DNA from 2 places in the Staphylococcus carnosus genome. Region 2 is predicted to be linked to the other one. Evidence: predicted binding sites of a transcription regulator. Region 2 holds the regulator's gene; the other holds the start of a gene.
What was found. The regulator NrdR, encoded in region 2, represses ribonucleotide reductase genes. The targets are predictions, from matches to a motif close to AACACNATATATNGTGTT.
Positions count from the first base shown of each region.

Region 1: a site for NrdR is predicted at 3,821-3,838, ahead of nrdI (class Ib ribonucleoside-diphosphate reductase assembly flavoprotein NrdI). Genes of this name have one in related genera too.

Region 1 covers NZ_UHCT01000001.1:2,174,686-2,182,118, reverse strand. Annotated here, with positions in the region: gene DYE31_RS10615 (peptide MFS transporter) at 51-1,571, opposite strand; gene queF (preQ(1) synthase) at 1,736-2,239, opposite strand; gene DYE31_RS10605 (DMT family transporter) at 2,242-3,132, opposite strand; gene nrdI (class Ib ribonucleoside-diphosphate reductase assembly flavoprotein NrdI) at 4,013-4,405, shown strand; gene nrdE (class 1b ribonucleoside-diphosphate reductase subunit alpha) at 4,377-6,482, shown strand; gene nrdF (class 1b ribonucleoside-diphosphate reductase subunit beta) at 6,621-7,433, shown strand, end outside.
Region 2 covers NZ_UHCT01000001.1:1,259,154-1,266,586, reverse strand. Annotated here, with positions in the region: gene dnaI (primosomal protein DnaI) at 1-10, opposite strand, end outside; gene DYE31_RS06060 (replication initiation and membrane attachment family protein) at 7-1,428, opposite strand; gene nrdR (transcriptional regulator NrdR) at 1,431-1,904, opposite strand; gene DYE31_RS06050 (glyceraldehyde-3-phosphate dehydrogenase) at 2,058-3,080, opposite strand; gene coaE (dephospho-CoA kinase) at 3,237-3,863, opposite strand; gene mutM (bifunctional DNA-formamidopyrimidine glycosylase/DNA-(apurinic or apyrimidinic site) lyase) at 3,881-4,753, opposite strand; gene polA (DNA polymerase I) at 4,769-7,399, opposite strand.

The DNA of each region.
Region 1 (7,433 bases), 920 kb from region 2:
AAAAACGGTTCAGAACTATTGCTTGTTCTAAACCGAATATAGATTAAAAGTTAATGGATACCTTTCATAGCGCGTTTAACCATTGGAGAAACGATAATGAGCAGGACACCGATAATAATTGTTAATAAACCTGAGTACATGAAATATTGTGATGGATTCATTGTTTTATAGACAACAACAAGTTGTGCATTTAATCCTTGAGCTGTCGCATTACTTAACATCCATAAACTCATCATTTGTGCTGTGAAAGCATAAGGTGCAAGTTTAGTAGTTGTAGCTAAACCTACTGGAGAAATACAAAGTTCACCAATTGTTATGAGTAAGAAGCTAAGTACTAACCAAATAGGGTTAATTAATTCTCTGTGTAAACCGCCAGCTAACGGAATCATCATAATGAGATAAGAAAGACCTGCAATAATCGCACCGATTGCAAATTTCATTACAGTAGATGGATTACGTTTGCCTAGTTTCACCCATAATGTTGCGAATACTGGAGCGAGTGCAACAATGAAAATAGGGTTAAGTGATTGGAACCAGGCTGCTGGAATATCAAAATGAATGGCTCCGCCAGTAAGTTCTGACATTTTTAATTGTGTGTTTTTATCTGCAAAGTTTGCAAGGATTGTTGATCCTTGTTCTTGAATCATCCAGAATGCCACTGACGTAATATATAATGGAATATAACTACGTACACGTGATTTTTCTTCTGGCGTTGCTTCTTTACTCATTAACATACGTGTCACAATGTATACTGGTAACGCAATACCAAGAATAGTGACAAGTAAGCTGAAGTTTTCGATAGTTAATGCATTAAAAGCTTTCAAGATAACAAGATAAAGTACAAATGCCACTACAACAATTATTGTGATAAGCGAAAATTTCTTTACATCACTTTTTGTCATTGGGTTATGTACTGTTAAACCAGCTAAATTCAAATACTTTTTACGTTTAGTCCAATAAAGAACGAGTCCGATAAACATACCTATTGCTGCAGTAGCGAATCCTGCGTGGAAACCGACACGAGTTTGTAAGTAACCTGTAATAAGAGGTGATAATAAAGCACCTGCGTTAATACCCATGTAGAAGATTGTAAAAGCTGAGTCTACACGAGGATCATTTTTTTCGTATAATTCTCCGACAGTTGTTGAAATGTTAGGTTTTAATAAACCTGTACCGATGATTAATAGCAATAATGCAATCATTACAGCTGTTAAACTACCTGGTAAACTTAAAATAATATGACCGAACATTATAAATATTCCACCGAAGAATACGGCATTTTGCGTACCAGTTATCCGATCAGCTATCCAACCGCCGATTACACCAGACATATAAATTAATGTGCCGTATAATGCTACGATTTGCATCGCAACAGATTCATCTAATCCGAAGCCGCCTTTAGCGACTGAATAGTAAAGGTAGTAAACTAAAATGGCTTTCATACCATAGTAACTGAATCTCTCCCAAAATTCAGTGAAGAATAATGTGCTAAGTCCTTTAGGATGTCCGAAGAAGCCTGTACGTGGGATGCTATTGACAACCTCTTCGCGCGTGTATTGTTTTTTATTCATAATTTTCCCCCTAACCGCTTAAAAATAATTTTAAGCTATCGAGGAAAAATATACAAGAAAATTCTGAAAATTGTTTAATATTATTATATATGTTTATTACACTAAAGGTAGAATATTATTTAATTAATAAAAAAGAGCGCCCGAAACGGACACTCTAATTTCTATCAGCGATTATCAATTGTTTCTGGATATAAATCGTGATTCATCATACGGTATTCAGCCATTTGTTCATACTTAGAATCTGGACGTCCGTAATTTGTATAAGGATCGATTGAAATACCACCACGCGGTGTGAATTTTCCCCAGACTTCAATATAGTGAGGATCCATTAAATCGATCAAATCATTCATAATAATATTCATACAATCTTCATGGAAATCGCCGTGGTTTCTGAAACTGAACAGATAAAGTTTTAATGATTTAGATTCTACCATTTTTATATTTGGGATATAAGAAATATAAATTGTCGCAAAATCAGGTTGTCCAGTGATAGGGCAGAGTGATGTGAACTCAGGACAATTAAATTTCACAAAGTAATCTCTTCCTTGATGTTTATTTTCGAATGTTTCTAAAACATCAGGTCTATAATCAAAGTTATACGTATTATTTTGATTTCCTAATAACGTAATATCTTCTAATTCTTCTTTTTTGCGTCCTTCATTTGACACTATTAATTTCCTCCTTTATGTGCACGCGCAGGCTTATTTTTTCGTCCTTGCCGACGTGCTTTTTCAAACATATAATAACTTGCGCTGATAATAATAACGTAACCAAGTGTTGCATATAAATCTGGTGATTCTCCAAAAATAACAATCCCCATAATGGCAGTAAAAATAATAGATGCATAAGTGAATATTGATATATCACGTGCTGGAGCATAACTATAAGCGAGTGTAATACCAATTTGGCCGACTGCTGCAGATAAACCCGCACCAATTAAGTATATAATTTGCATACCTGACATAGGTTCATATGTGAATATTACAAACGGAATTAACGCAACAATCGAGAAGAATGAAAAATAAAACACGATTGTATAAGGTGCTTCACGTGTACTTAATGCACGAACACACGTATAAGCAGCAGCAGCAAAAATTCCTGAGAATAAACCGCCGATTGCAGGTATCATAGCTGATGAGAATTGAGGTTGCACAACAAACAACATTCCGATAATCGCTACTACCATAGCGGTAACTTGATATTTACGTACTTTCTCATGTAAAAAGACCAAACTTAATAAAATTGTCCAGAAAGGATTTAATTTCATTAACGTATCGGCATCGCTTAATAACATATGATCTATGGCATAAATATTTAATAAGACACCGACTAATCCAAGAGTAGAACGGGTAATCAACAAGGGTTGGCTGCTCAATTTACCAAACATGGGTTGTTTATATTTATATAAGAAATATAAAGGAATCAACATTGCAACTAAATTACGTGCTAATGACTTCTGAAAGACAGGTAAATCTCCTGAAAGTCTGAAAAATAGCGACATAAAGCTGAAACCGATTGCTGAAATGAGGATTGCAATGATGCCTTTTATTTTGGGATCCATATTTTCGCCTCTACTTTCTCCAAAACTTAACGTATATCATCTTAGCATAATTCAAATTGACGTGGCTATAAGACCTTGCAATTCTTTCAAAGAATCGATATAATTTAATCGAACATATGTTCTGTTTAGTTGGATGAATTCTTCCTCAATTTGAAATGTTAATACTTATGGATTTTAAAAGAGTTGCATCAAGCCTATCAGACCCATATTTCGAGAAGGCTTGATTTTACAAGAAGTGCATAATTTTTTAAAAAATCAAGGGTAAAACTACAATTATTTATTTTAAGCACTTTTTTTAAAAAAGTTTTGTTCTTGAACGATAGATGTGGCGCTTATTACATCGATTATGACAATTTAAAATAAATTTTTGGACAGTGATTCTCTTTGAAATTACAAAGTGTGTTAGGTATAATGAATCACATAATATAGTATTGAAGAACGAAATCTAACACTATATGTTGTGGTTGAGTTAGAAATCGCTAAATTTAAAATTAACTATTTTAAAGCAATTTCACACTTCATTATTTTGAAAGTACAAAGTAACATTTAAGCGATTAATTCATGATTAAAGTGTAATTAATGGTTGAAAGCAGTTTAAGCTCGTTGGTATTCTTGTAATTGCGTTCAATTTAGAACATGAAAAATTAATAAGCTTACAATCAAGCAGATGTAACTCGTAAATTAAGAAACCACAATATGTAGTGTTATAGAAAAGTGCATTCTAATATCGTAATAAATTGCAAACATGCAGCAGGCACAAGGTCTCATTCATGAAACAACAATAGTAATCAGACAGCTTGTCATGTTTTTTATTTATGGCTTCTGCCTAATCTATGGAGATGAAGAATGGCGCGTTCTTTTTAAGAAAGCGGGTGATTCAATGAAGGTAGTTTATTTCTCATTCACAGGAAACGTAAGACGCTTTATCGCAAGATCAGGATTTGAAAACACCTTAGAGATTACAAATGATAACTGTGCGGAAGTACGCATAGATGAGCCTTATATATTGGTCACTAGTACCATTGGTTTTGGAGAAGTACCAGATGTTGTGCAGACATTCTTGCGACATAACGGCACAATGATCAGAGGAGTAGTTGGAAGCGGTAATCGTAATTGGGGACAAAATTTTGCGAAAGCCAGCGATACAATATCTAAAGATTATATGGTGCCGCTTTTAATGAAATTTGAAGTACAAGGAACAAAAAAAGACGTTGAAGAGTTTAAAGATAAGGTGGGGCATTTTTATGAAGACAATGAACGAAAAGCAATATAATCATATTGAATTAAATAATGAGGTAACAAAGCGTAAAGAAGATGGCTTTTTCAGCTTAGAAAAAGACCAAGAAGCGCTAGCGGTTTATCTTGAAGAGATTAAAGATCACACTATTTATTTCGATAGTGAAATTGAACGTTTGCACTATCTTGTCGATAATGATTTCTATGTAGACGTATTTGCGCAATACAGCGAAGAAGACTTGAAAGAGTTAACAGATTTTGCACGTAGTATTCCTTTCAAATTTGCCAGCTATATGTCTGCAAGTAAATTTTTCAAAGACTATGCACTTAAAACAAATGATAAAAAACAATATTTAGAAGATTATTCACAACACGTAACTATCGTATCACTTTATTTAGCTGATGGTGATAAAGAACAAGCGCGCCAATTTATTTCATCTATGATTGAGCAGCGTTACCAACCTGCTACTCCAACATTTTTAAATGCTGGTCGTGCCCGCCGAGGCGAACTAGTGTCATGTTTCTTATTAGAAGTAGATGATAGTTTGAATTCAATCAACTTTATCGATTCAACAGCAAAACAGTTGAGTAAAATCGGTGGTGGTGTAGCAATCAACCTATCAAAACTTCGTGCACGCGGCGAAGCTATCAAAGGTATCAAAGGTGTTGCCAAAGGTGTATTACCGGTAGCTAAGTCTTTAGAAGGCGGATTCAGTTACGCAGATCAACTTGGTCAAAGACCTGGTGCTGGTGCAGTATATTTGAATATCTTCCATTATGATGTTGAAGAATTCTTAGATACTAAAAAGGTTAATGCTGATGAAGATATCCGTTTATCAACAATCTCTACTGGTTTAATTGTACCTGCTAAATTCTTTGAACTTGCTAAAAACGGTGAAGACTTCTATATGTTTGCACCACATACTGTTTATAACGAATATGGTGTAACATTGGATGATATTGATTTGGATAAATATTACGATGATATGGTTAAAAACCCTAATATTTTAAAACATAAAAAAGATGCACGTGAAATGTTAAATACAATTGCGCAAACACAATTGCAATCAGGTTATCCTTATTTAATGTTTAAAGATAATGCGAACAAAGTACATGCTAACTCTAATATCGGTCAAATTAAAATGAGTAACTTATGTACTGAGATTTTCCAATTACAAGAAACATCAGTTATTAATGATTACGGTATTGAAGATGAAATTAAACGTGATATTTCATGTAACTTAGGTTCATTAAATATTGTAAATGTAATGGAATCCGGTAAATTCAGAGATTCAGTGCATACTGGTATGGATGCTTTAACAGTTGTAAGTGATGAAGCAAATATCCAAAATGCTCCGGGTGTGCGCAAAGCTAATAGTGAGCTGCACTCAGTAGGTCTTGGTGTTATGAATTTGCATGGTTATCTTGCTAAAAATCAAATTGGTTATGAGTCTGAAGAAGCAAAAGATTTTGCGAATATATTCTTTATGACAATGAACTATTATTCAATTGAACGTTCAATGCAAACTGCAAAAGAACGTGGCCAAGCTTATCAAGACTTTGATAAATCAGACTATGCAAGCGGAAAATATTTCGAAAAATATACGCAAGCTGACATTGTTCCTGAATATGAAAAAGTTAAATCTTTATTTGAAGGATTAGAAATTCCGACAGCTGAAGATTGGAAAACATTAGAAAAAGATGTTAAAGAATATGGGTTATACCATGCATATCGCTTAGCGATTGCGCCAACTCAAAGTATTTCTTACGTTCAGAATGCAACAAGTTCAGTTATGCCGATTGTTGATCAAATTGAACGCCGTACTTATGGCAACTCAGAAACATTTTATCCGATGCCATTCTTATCACCGCAAACAATGTGGTATTACAAATCAGCATTTAACACAGATCAAATGCGTTTAATTGATTTAGTAGCAACAATCCAACAACATGTCGATCAAGGAATTTCAACAATTCTATATGTAAATTCAGAAATATCTACACGTGAATTGTCACGTCTATATGTTTATGCGCATCATAAAGGATTAAAATCTCTTTATTATACACGTAATAAGTTATTGAGCGTAGATGAGTGTACAAGCTGCGCAATTTAATCATATAAATATGAACAAGTTGTATTAATAGTAAAAGCGGGACCTTTGCACGATGACAGTAGATGTGTAAATGGTCCCATATTTAAGCACATAAAGAGAAACTAATAAAATTTATAGAAGAATGGAGAATGCACTTTGATGATTGCTGTCAATTGGAACACGCAAGAAGATATGACAAATATGTTTTGGAGACAAAATATTTCCCAAATGTGGGTGGAAACAGAATTTAAAGTCTCTAAAGATATTGCAAGCTGGAAAACTTTAACACCTGAAGAACAAGATACATTTAAAAAAGCATTAGCAGGATTAACTGGATTAGATACTCACCAAGCTGATGATGGTATGCCATTAATTATGCTTCATACTAAAGATTTACGTAAAAAAGCAGTTTATTCATTTATGGCAATGATGGAACAAATTCACGCTAAAAGTTATTCTCATATTTTCACAACATTGCTACCATCTAGTGAAACAAACTATTTATTAGATACATGGGTTCTAGAAGAACCGCATTTGAAGTTTAAATCAGATAAGATTGTCGGCAATTATCATAAACTTTGGGCTAAGGAAGCTTCAGTTTATGATCAATATATTGCACGTGTTTCAAGTGTATTCTTAGAAACATTCTTATTCTATTCTGGATTCTACTATCCTTTATACCTTGCTGGACAAGGCCGTATGACAACATCTGGTGAAATTATCCGTAAAATCTTACTTGATGAGTCTATTCATGGTGTGTTTACTGGTTTAGATGCACAGCACTTACGCAACGAACTTTCTGAAAATGAAAAACAACGTGCTGACCAACATATGTATAAACTTTTAGAAGAGTTATACAAAAATGAAGTATCTTATACTCATAAACTTTACGATGACATCGGTTTAGCAGAAGATGTATTGAATTATGTACGTTATAATGGCAATAAAGCACTTTCAAACTTAGGATTTGAA
Region 2 (7,433 bases):
ACCGCTTCATTCGTCATCCTCCTTCCATGTTTCATTTAAATGTTTTAAAAACTCCGCTCTATCTTGAGCTAAACTTTGATCGCCAGAATCGGTTTGCGGTTTATTTTGTTTGCCGCGTCTTTTTTTATGATCTCCTCTAATCAGCCATTCTGGAGTAATTTCTTTTGATGCAACTTGCTGACCATAATTCTTAAAGTTGCGTTGGTTATTGTTTTGTTTGGTTTTACGTTGTTTTTCCGCTTTTTTCATTTCTTTTACGTGATGATACGCTTGTTCAGCTGATGCCAATTCTTTCTTTTTCCAATTAGATGCAATTTCTTGAATATAAGATTTCGGCAACTGCATATCATTATTCAACATCACATATTGCAATAATATATTAATAACACCGAACGGCAATTGTTCCCTTACCATCAAATCTTCAATCATATATTTTTGTTTCAATGTAGGTTCGGATTTTGACCAGCTTGCTAGCATATCAATCGGGCTCGTTGAATCCATTAATTCAAACCAGCTTTCAAACTCTTCAGGAGTTTGCGGGGCTTGGGTTAATTCAACAACTTCTTGTTTTTGCACTGGAGAAGGTTGTATATCAACTTTAGATTCTAAAGCCGGCAATTGATTCTCATGTTCTATAGCATAGAAAGAGCGAGCTTGTTTTCTTAATTCTTCATAAGAAATGCGTTGTCCGCTTGTTAATGATTTTAAAATCAACCCTTTCATGCCTTCTGGAGTAATACCATATAAAACGGCAAGCTGAGTAATCAGACCTTTTGCTTGTTCTTCGACAATTTCTGAACTGACAAAATGATTGCTTAATAGTTGATACAGCGTTTCAAAATCAAAATGGACTCTATCTAAATTAATCCCTTTATAAGAAGCAGTTTGAGGGATATCATTTTTTTGAATCGCATCAAAAGCTTGATTAGGTACTTTAAACACATCAGTAAAGTTGCGAGTCACTTCTTGATAATTGCTTAAATCCATTTGTTGTCGCTCAAAATAATGTTTTAATTCTTGAAAACGTTTTTTATCCACTTCTTTATAAAGATAAACAGAAAGCATAGGATCATTGAAAAATTGCTTAGGTGTCGGCGGTTGAATCAATTCGTACACAAAATGAGAGTTTTCTTTTCCATGTTTAACATAAGTTTTAATTAATCCAATAGCTTCAAGCCGATTCATTTCTTCACGAAAATCCCCAAGATTAATTTTCAATTCGCTCATAATAACGTAATGACTGGTTGAATGATTAACGCTTGAGTTTGCAAATTGTGATAAGTAATGATAAACACCTATGGCTTGTGTTCCAATTAAAGGTGTAATCAATCGATTCAATACTTCTAATTGTGTAACTGAAAGTTTATCAGGTTGAAATACATTAAACGGATCTTGCGGTCGAATACCAAAATCATCTTGATTGAACATACTTAATTGTCACTCCGTTTATTCTTTTCTTGCAAAATACCTTGCATAGATTCGAGCAACTGATCAACATCTTTAAACTCCTTATAGACTGAGGCGAAACGTACATACGATACTTGATCGACATGCATCAGTAGATTCATAACATGTTTCCCTATTTCTCGTGAAGATACTTCCGCTTGGCCTTCATCACGCAAGCGCCATTCAACTTTATTTGTAATATCTTCTAATTGCTGATAACCGACCGGACGTTTTTCACATGAACGAACTAGCCCATTTAAAATCTTTTCTCTTAAAAACTGTTCGCGTGTTCCATCTTTTTTAACAACAATCAATGGACTCATCTCTATATGTTCAAATGTTGTAAAACGTGTGCCGCAATTTTCACATTCCCGGCGTCTGCGAATTGCATTTGCTTCGTCAGCATGTCTGGAATCAACTACACGAGAATGCGTCGAATTACATTTTGGGCATTTCATTCATTTTCACCTCTCACATTAATTATGCCTATTATACTATAATCTTTCTTCACACAAAAGAAAGCGAAACATTTCTGATTTATTACATAAAAAACCAGCCGACTGGAGCCCTACTTCCAATCAGCTGGTGAAAATATATTTGAATATGTGTAATTATGCTGTTGCTTTTTCTTTAGCATTTAATAATTCGCCAATTTGTACTGCAATGTCTACAACGCGGTTTGAATAACCCCATTCGTTGTCATACCATGCAATAACTTTTACTTTTTTATCATCCATAACTAAAGTTGACATTGAATCAACAATTGCTGAGTTAGGATTTGTATTGAAGTCAACTGAAACTAATGGTTCGTCAGAAACAGCTAAAACACCGTCTAAATCTGCATCTTCAAAGGCTTTATTCACTTCTTCAGCTGTTACATCTTTCTTCAAATCTACAACTAAGTCAACTAGTGAAACGTTTTTAGTTGGTACACGAAGCGCCATACCATGTAATTTACCTTCTAATTCTGGTAATACTTCTTTAAGTGCTTTCGCAGCACCTGTCGAAGTTGGGATGATGCTTTCGTTGCATGAACGTGCACGACGTAAATCTTTATGAGGATTGTCAATATTTTTTTGATCATTTGTAATAGCATGTACAGTTGTCATTAGGCCGTTTTCAATTCCAAAGTTATCATTTAATACTTTAGCAACTGGACCAATGCAGTTTGTAGTACATGAAGCATTACTGAAAATGTCATACTCTTCAACATCAAGGCTATCATTGTTTACGCCTTTAACAACCATTTGAACATGTCCGCCTTTTGAAGGTCCTGTCAATAATACTTTTTTAGCACCGGCATTGATATGAGCAATTGCTTTATCGCCATGGTTGAATTTACCTGTAGCTTCTATGACAATATCGATATCTAAATCTTTCCAAGGTAAGTTTTCTGGATTACGGTCTGAAACTAATTTAATATCATGACCATCGATACGAATACCATTTTCAGTAGGTACTACCTCACCATCATATTTACCATGAGTCGTATCGTATTTTACTAAATGTGCAATTGTTTCTGGGGGATAACTCGCATTAATTGCTACTACGTTTAAATCATCATTTTTAGAAGCAATACGTAATACCATACGTCCAATGCGTCCCATTCCATTAATTGCAATATTCGTTGTCATAAAAAGCACCCCTCGTTTTTATATGTGTTATACTTTATGGAATCAGTATAGCATAATAATTTAAAAATGAAAGCGTTTTACAAAAATAAACAAAAAAATTACTTATCGTAAATGATAAGTAATTTAAAGTGTGCTAAAACAAATGAAAAGGCTTACTTATTCTTCCTCTTGGTTATAGTCAGCTTGTTGGATATAACCTTCATCCATCAACAGTTGTTCTAAATTTTGTTTCAATTCTAATAGTGTACCTCTGTTGTCAATTACATGATCAGCCATGCGTCGTTTTTTATCAATAGAAATTTGGCTGTAAACTCTTGCTTTTGCCTCTTCTTGAGACAAGTCATTACGTTCCATCAATCTTTCTACTTGGATGCTTTCAGATGCATAGACCAACCAAGTTTCATCAACTGTATCTTGAAGATTATTTTCAAATAGTAATGGTATATCCATAATGACATTATAACCTTCGCTTAAATATTGCTCTTTTTGTTCATCCATAATTTCTCTGACAATAGGATGTACAATTTGGTTAAGTTCTTTACGTTTTTTGGCATCATTAAATACAATTTCGCCAATATATTTACGGTCCATTTCTCCATTTTGATCAATGGCTTTATCACCGAATACTTGTTTTATTTGTTGTAAACCTTCAGAGCCCTTTTCAACCGCTTCTCTCGATGCGACATCTGCATCCACGATTTTAAAACCATGAACTTCCAATAAATTAGATACAGTAGATTTTCCTGTACCAATTCCGCCTGTTAATCCTATCACTTTCCCCATAAAATGACTCCTTCATACTATTTTTGGCATTGGGGACAATAATGTGTGTTTCTGCCCGCAATGACTTTTGTTTGAATCGGTCCGCCGCAAACTGGGCAAACTTTCTTTTTATATACTTGCAAGTAATTTTGCATTTGACCTGTTTTACCATCAGCATGGCGATATGAAGAAATACTTGTGCCGCCATTTTCAATACCCAAACGTAATACTTTCACTACTTCATCAAATACACGTTTTTGTTCATCATCATTTAATGAATCTGCACTGCGTTCAGGATTGATTTTTGCATTAAATAAAGCTTCACAAGCGTATATATTTCCACATCCTGCGATAACTTTATGATCTAAAATCACTTGTTTAATTGGTTTTTTATGATATGTTTTCGTTTCTAATTGATGCTTAAAATGAGCAAAGGCATTTTCATCAAATGGTTCAGGGGCCATATCGGAAAAAGAAGAATGCGCAGATAAATCTGCTACATTCTTGATTTCACCGAAACGGCGTATATCTGAATAAATAAGTTGTTTACCATTACTTAATTTAAAATTGACATGCCAATGTTTTTTATAATTTGGAACAATAATATCATCTAATGTATCAACAACAAAGAACCCGCCTGACATTCCTAAATGGCTTACCAATACCCTTTGATCATCATTTGTTTCAATGTGAAAAAGGATATATTTACTTCTTCGTTCCACCCGTGTAATTTTATATCCTTCTGAATATAATTTAAACATTGGTAAATCTATTTGTTTAATAATCGTATCTTTTCCAATTTCTTTTCCGTTAATGACAGCATTTGAGAACTCAACTTCTTCAATACGTTGATTTAATACTAACGGTTCAATGCCGCGTTTTACATGTTCAACTTCTGGTAATTCCGGCATTCAAATTCCTTCTTTCTATTTTGCATCATACCATGTTGGGCCATAATTTGTGTCCACTTGCAATGGTACGTCTAAATCTATAGCATTATCCATTATATCTTCAATAAATGCACTGAATGCTTCTACTTCTTCTTCAGGAAGTTCAAATATCAACTCATCGTGCACTTGTAAAAGTAAATGCGCATGAAAATCTTTATTTTTAATTTCTTTATCAAAGTTCACCATGGCTAATTTTATAATATCAGCAGCACTGCCTTGAATTGGTGTATTCATAGCTGTTCGTTCCGCGAAGCTTCTACGATTAAAATTACGGCTTGTAATATCCGGAATATATCTACGGCGGTGTAATAAAGTTTCTACGTATCCTTTAGCTTTGGCATCTTTTACAATATCGCTCATATATTGTTTTACACCAGGGAAGCTATCTAAATAATCATCAATAAATTGCTTTGCAGCTTTTCTAGTAATACCAAGACTTTGACTTAAACCGTAATCACTGATTCCATAAACAATACCAAAGTTGACTGCTTTCGCTTGTCTGCGCATTAAACTATCTACTTCGTCTGGTTCTACACCGAATACTTTCATTGCAGTTGCCGTATGAATATCATGCCCTTCTCTAAATGCCTTTATCATACTTTCATCTTGAGTAATATGCGCAAGCACGCGTAATTCGATTTGTGAATAGTCAGCTGACAAGATAACATTTCCTGGTTCTGCCGGTTTGAATGCTTTACGGATTCTGCGTCCTTCTTCTAATCTTACTGGTATATTTTGTAAATTTGGATCCACAGAAGACAATCTTCCGGTTTGAGCTAATGTTTGATTGAAGTGCGTATGAATCCGATGGTCATTTTGAATTACTTTTTGTAAACCTTCGATATACGTTGATTGTAATTTAGAAAGCTGACGATATTCGAGTATATCATCAATAATAGGATGTTCACCTTGTAATTGCTCAAGTACATCTACAGCAGTTGAATAACCAGTTTTTGTTTTTTTAATAACAGGCAATTTGAGATTTTCAAAAAGTACTACACCTAACTGTTTAGGTGAATTAATATTAAAGTCTTCACCTGCAGCATCATGTATACGTGTAATCAAGGTATCTAATTTACCTTGAATTTCTTTTTCCATTTCTTTTAGTTCATCAACATCTGTATAAATACCAAGTTCTTCCATTTCTCCTAAAATACGCGCGAGCGGAAGCTCTAATGATTCAAATAAATCAAGTTGATTAAACTCTTCAAGCTGATCATACATAATTGGTGTACTTTCAGAAATTGCATCTAAAATAGAAGCGATATAGGTATCAAGTACCTCATCTTCAGGTATTTGTCTTTTACGTCCTTTACCGTAAATATTTACTTCTTCAGCCACGTAATTTTGACCGTAATTATGAACAACTGAATAAACATCATCAATACTTCTTGATGGGTCTAATATATAACTTGCTAACATAATATCGAATGAAACATTTTTAATATCGATATTCAGGCGATGCGCTTCAGCATAAGTTTTTTTAGCATCATATACACGTTTTCTTGTTTGATCATTCTCTAACCATTCAACTAATTCAGGATAGTCATTAATTTGTTCCGCATTAATGACAACAAAATGTCCATCAGCTTGAATGCCGAACTTAAGAATATCTGCTGTTAAATAGTCTCCTTCATCCACTTCAAAATGAATTGATGCTTCTGATAAATCGTTGAAGTTGATATTTTCGAAGTTGTGTTCTACTTCGTATTCTCTTTTTTCTTCTGTTTTATCTTCTGCACTTACGTCGATTTGATTAAGCATTTGTTTAAAATCTAATTCTTTAAACAAATCTATTTTTGCAGTTTGATCTACATCGTCAGGTAGTTTTGTATCTTTTAATGAAACTTCAATTGGACTATCTCGTTTAATTGTAGCTAATTGTTTGCTCATGAATGCATCTTCTTGTCCATTTTCAAGTTTTTCTTTTAATTTTTTGCCAGACACTTCATCAATATGTTCATATAAATTTTCAACAGTTTCGAATTGATTTAAGAGCTTAATGGCTGTTTTTTCGCCAACACCAGCAATACCTGGAATATTATCAGATGTATCACCCATTAATCCTTTCATATCAATGATTTGAGAAGGTTTTAAACCATTATACTTTTCAGCAATAAATTCAGGTGTATAGTGGTCTACATCTGTAACCCCTTTTTTCGTATAATAAATTGTTACATTATCAGAAGCCAGTTGTGTTAAATCTCTGTCTCCTGTAACAATAATCGTTTGGATACCCGCTTTATCAGCTTCTTTACTTAATGTCCCTATGATATCATCCGCTTCATAGTTCTCTAATTCATAATGTTTAATCTGATAAGCATCTAATAATTGGCGAATTAAAGGAAATTGTTCGCTCAATTCTGGTGGTGTCTTTTGTCTGCCGCCTTTATAATCACCGAATGTTTCATGTCTGAATGTTGTTTTGCCTGCATCAAATGCAACTAAAAAATTTGTCGGCTGTTCTTCTTTTTTAATTTTTTCTAATAACATTGCGAATCCATATACAGCATTTGTATGGATACCTGCACGATTTGTCAAAAGAGGTAAAGCATAAAATGCGCGGAAACTTAAACTATTTCCATCAATCAATACTAATTTTTCCACGTGATAACCTCCTGAATTGATTTAATTCCATTTT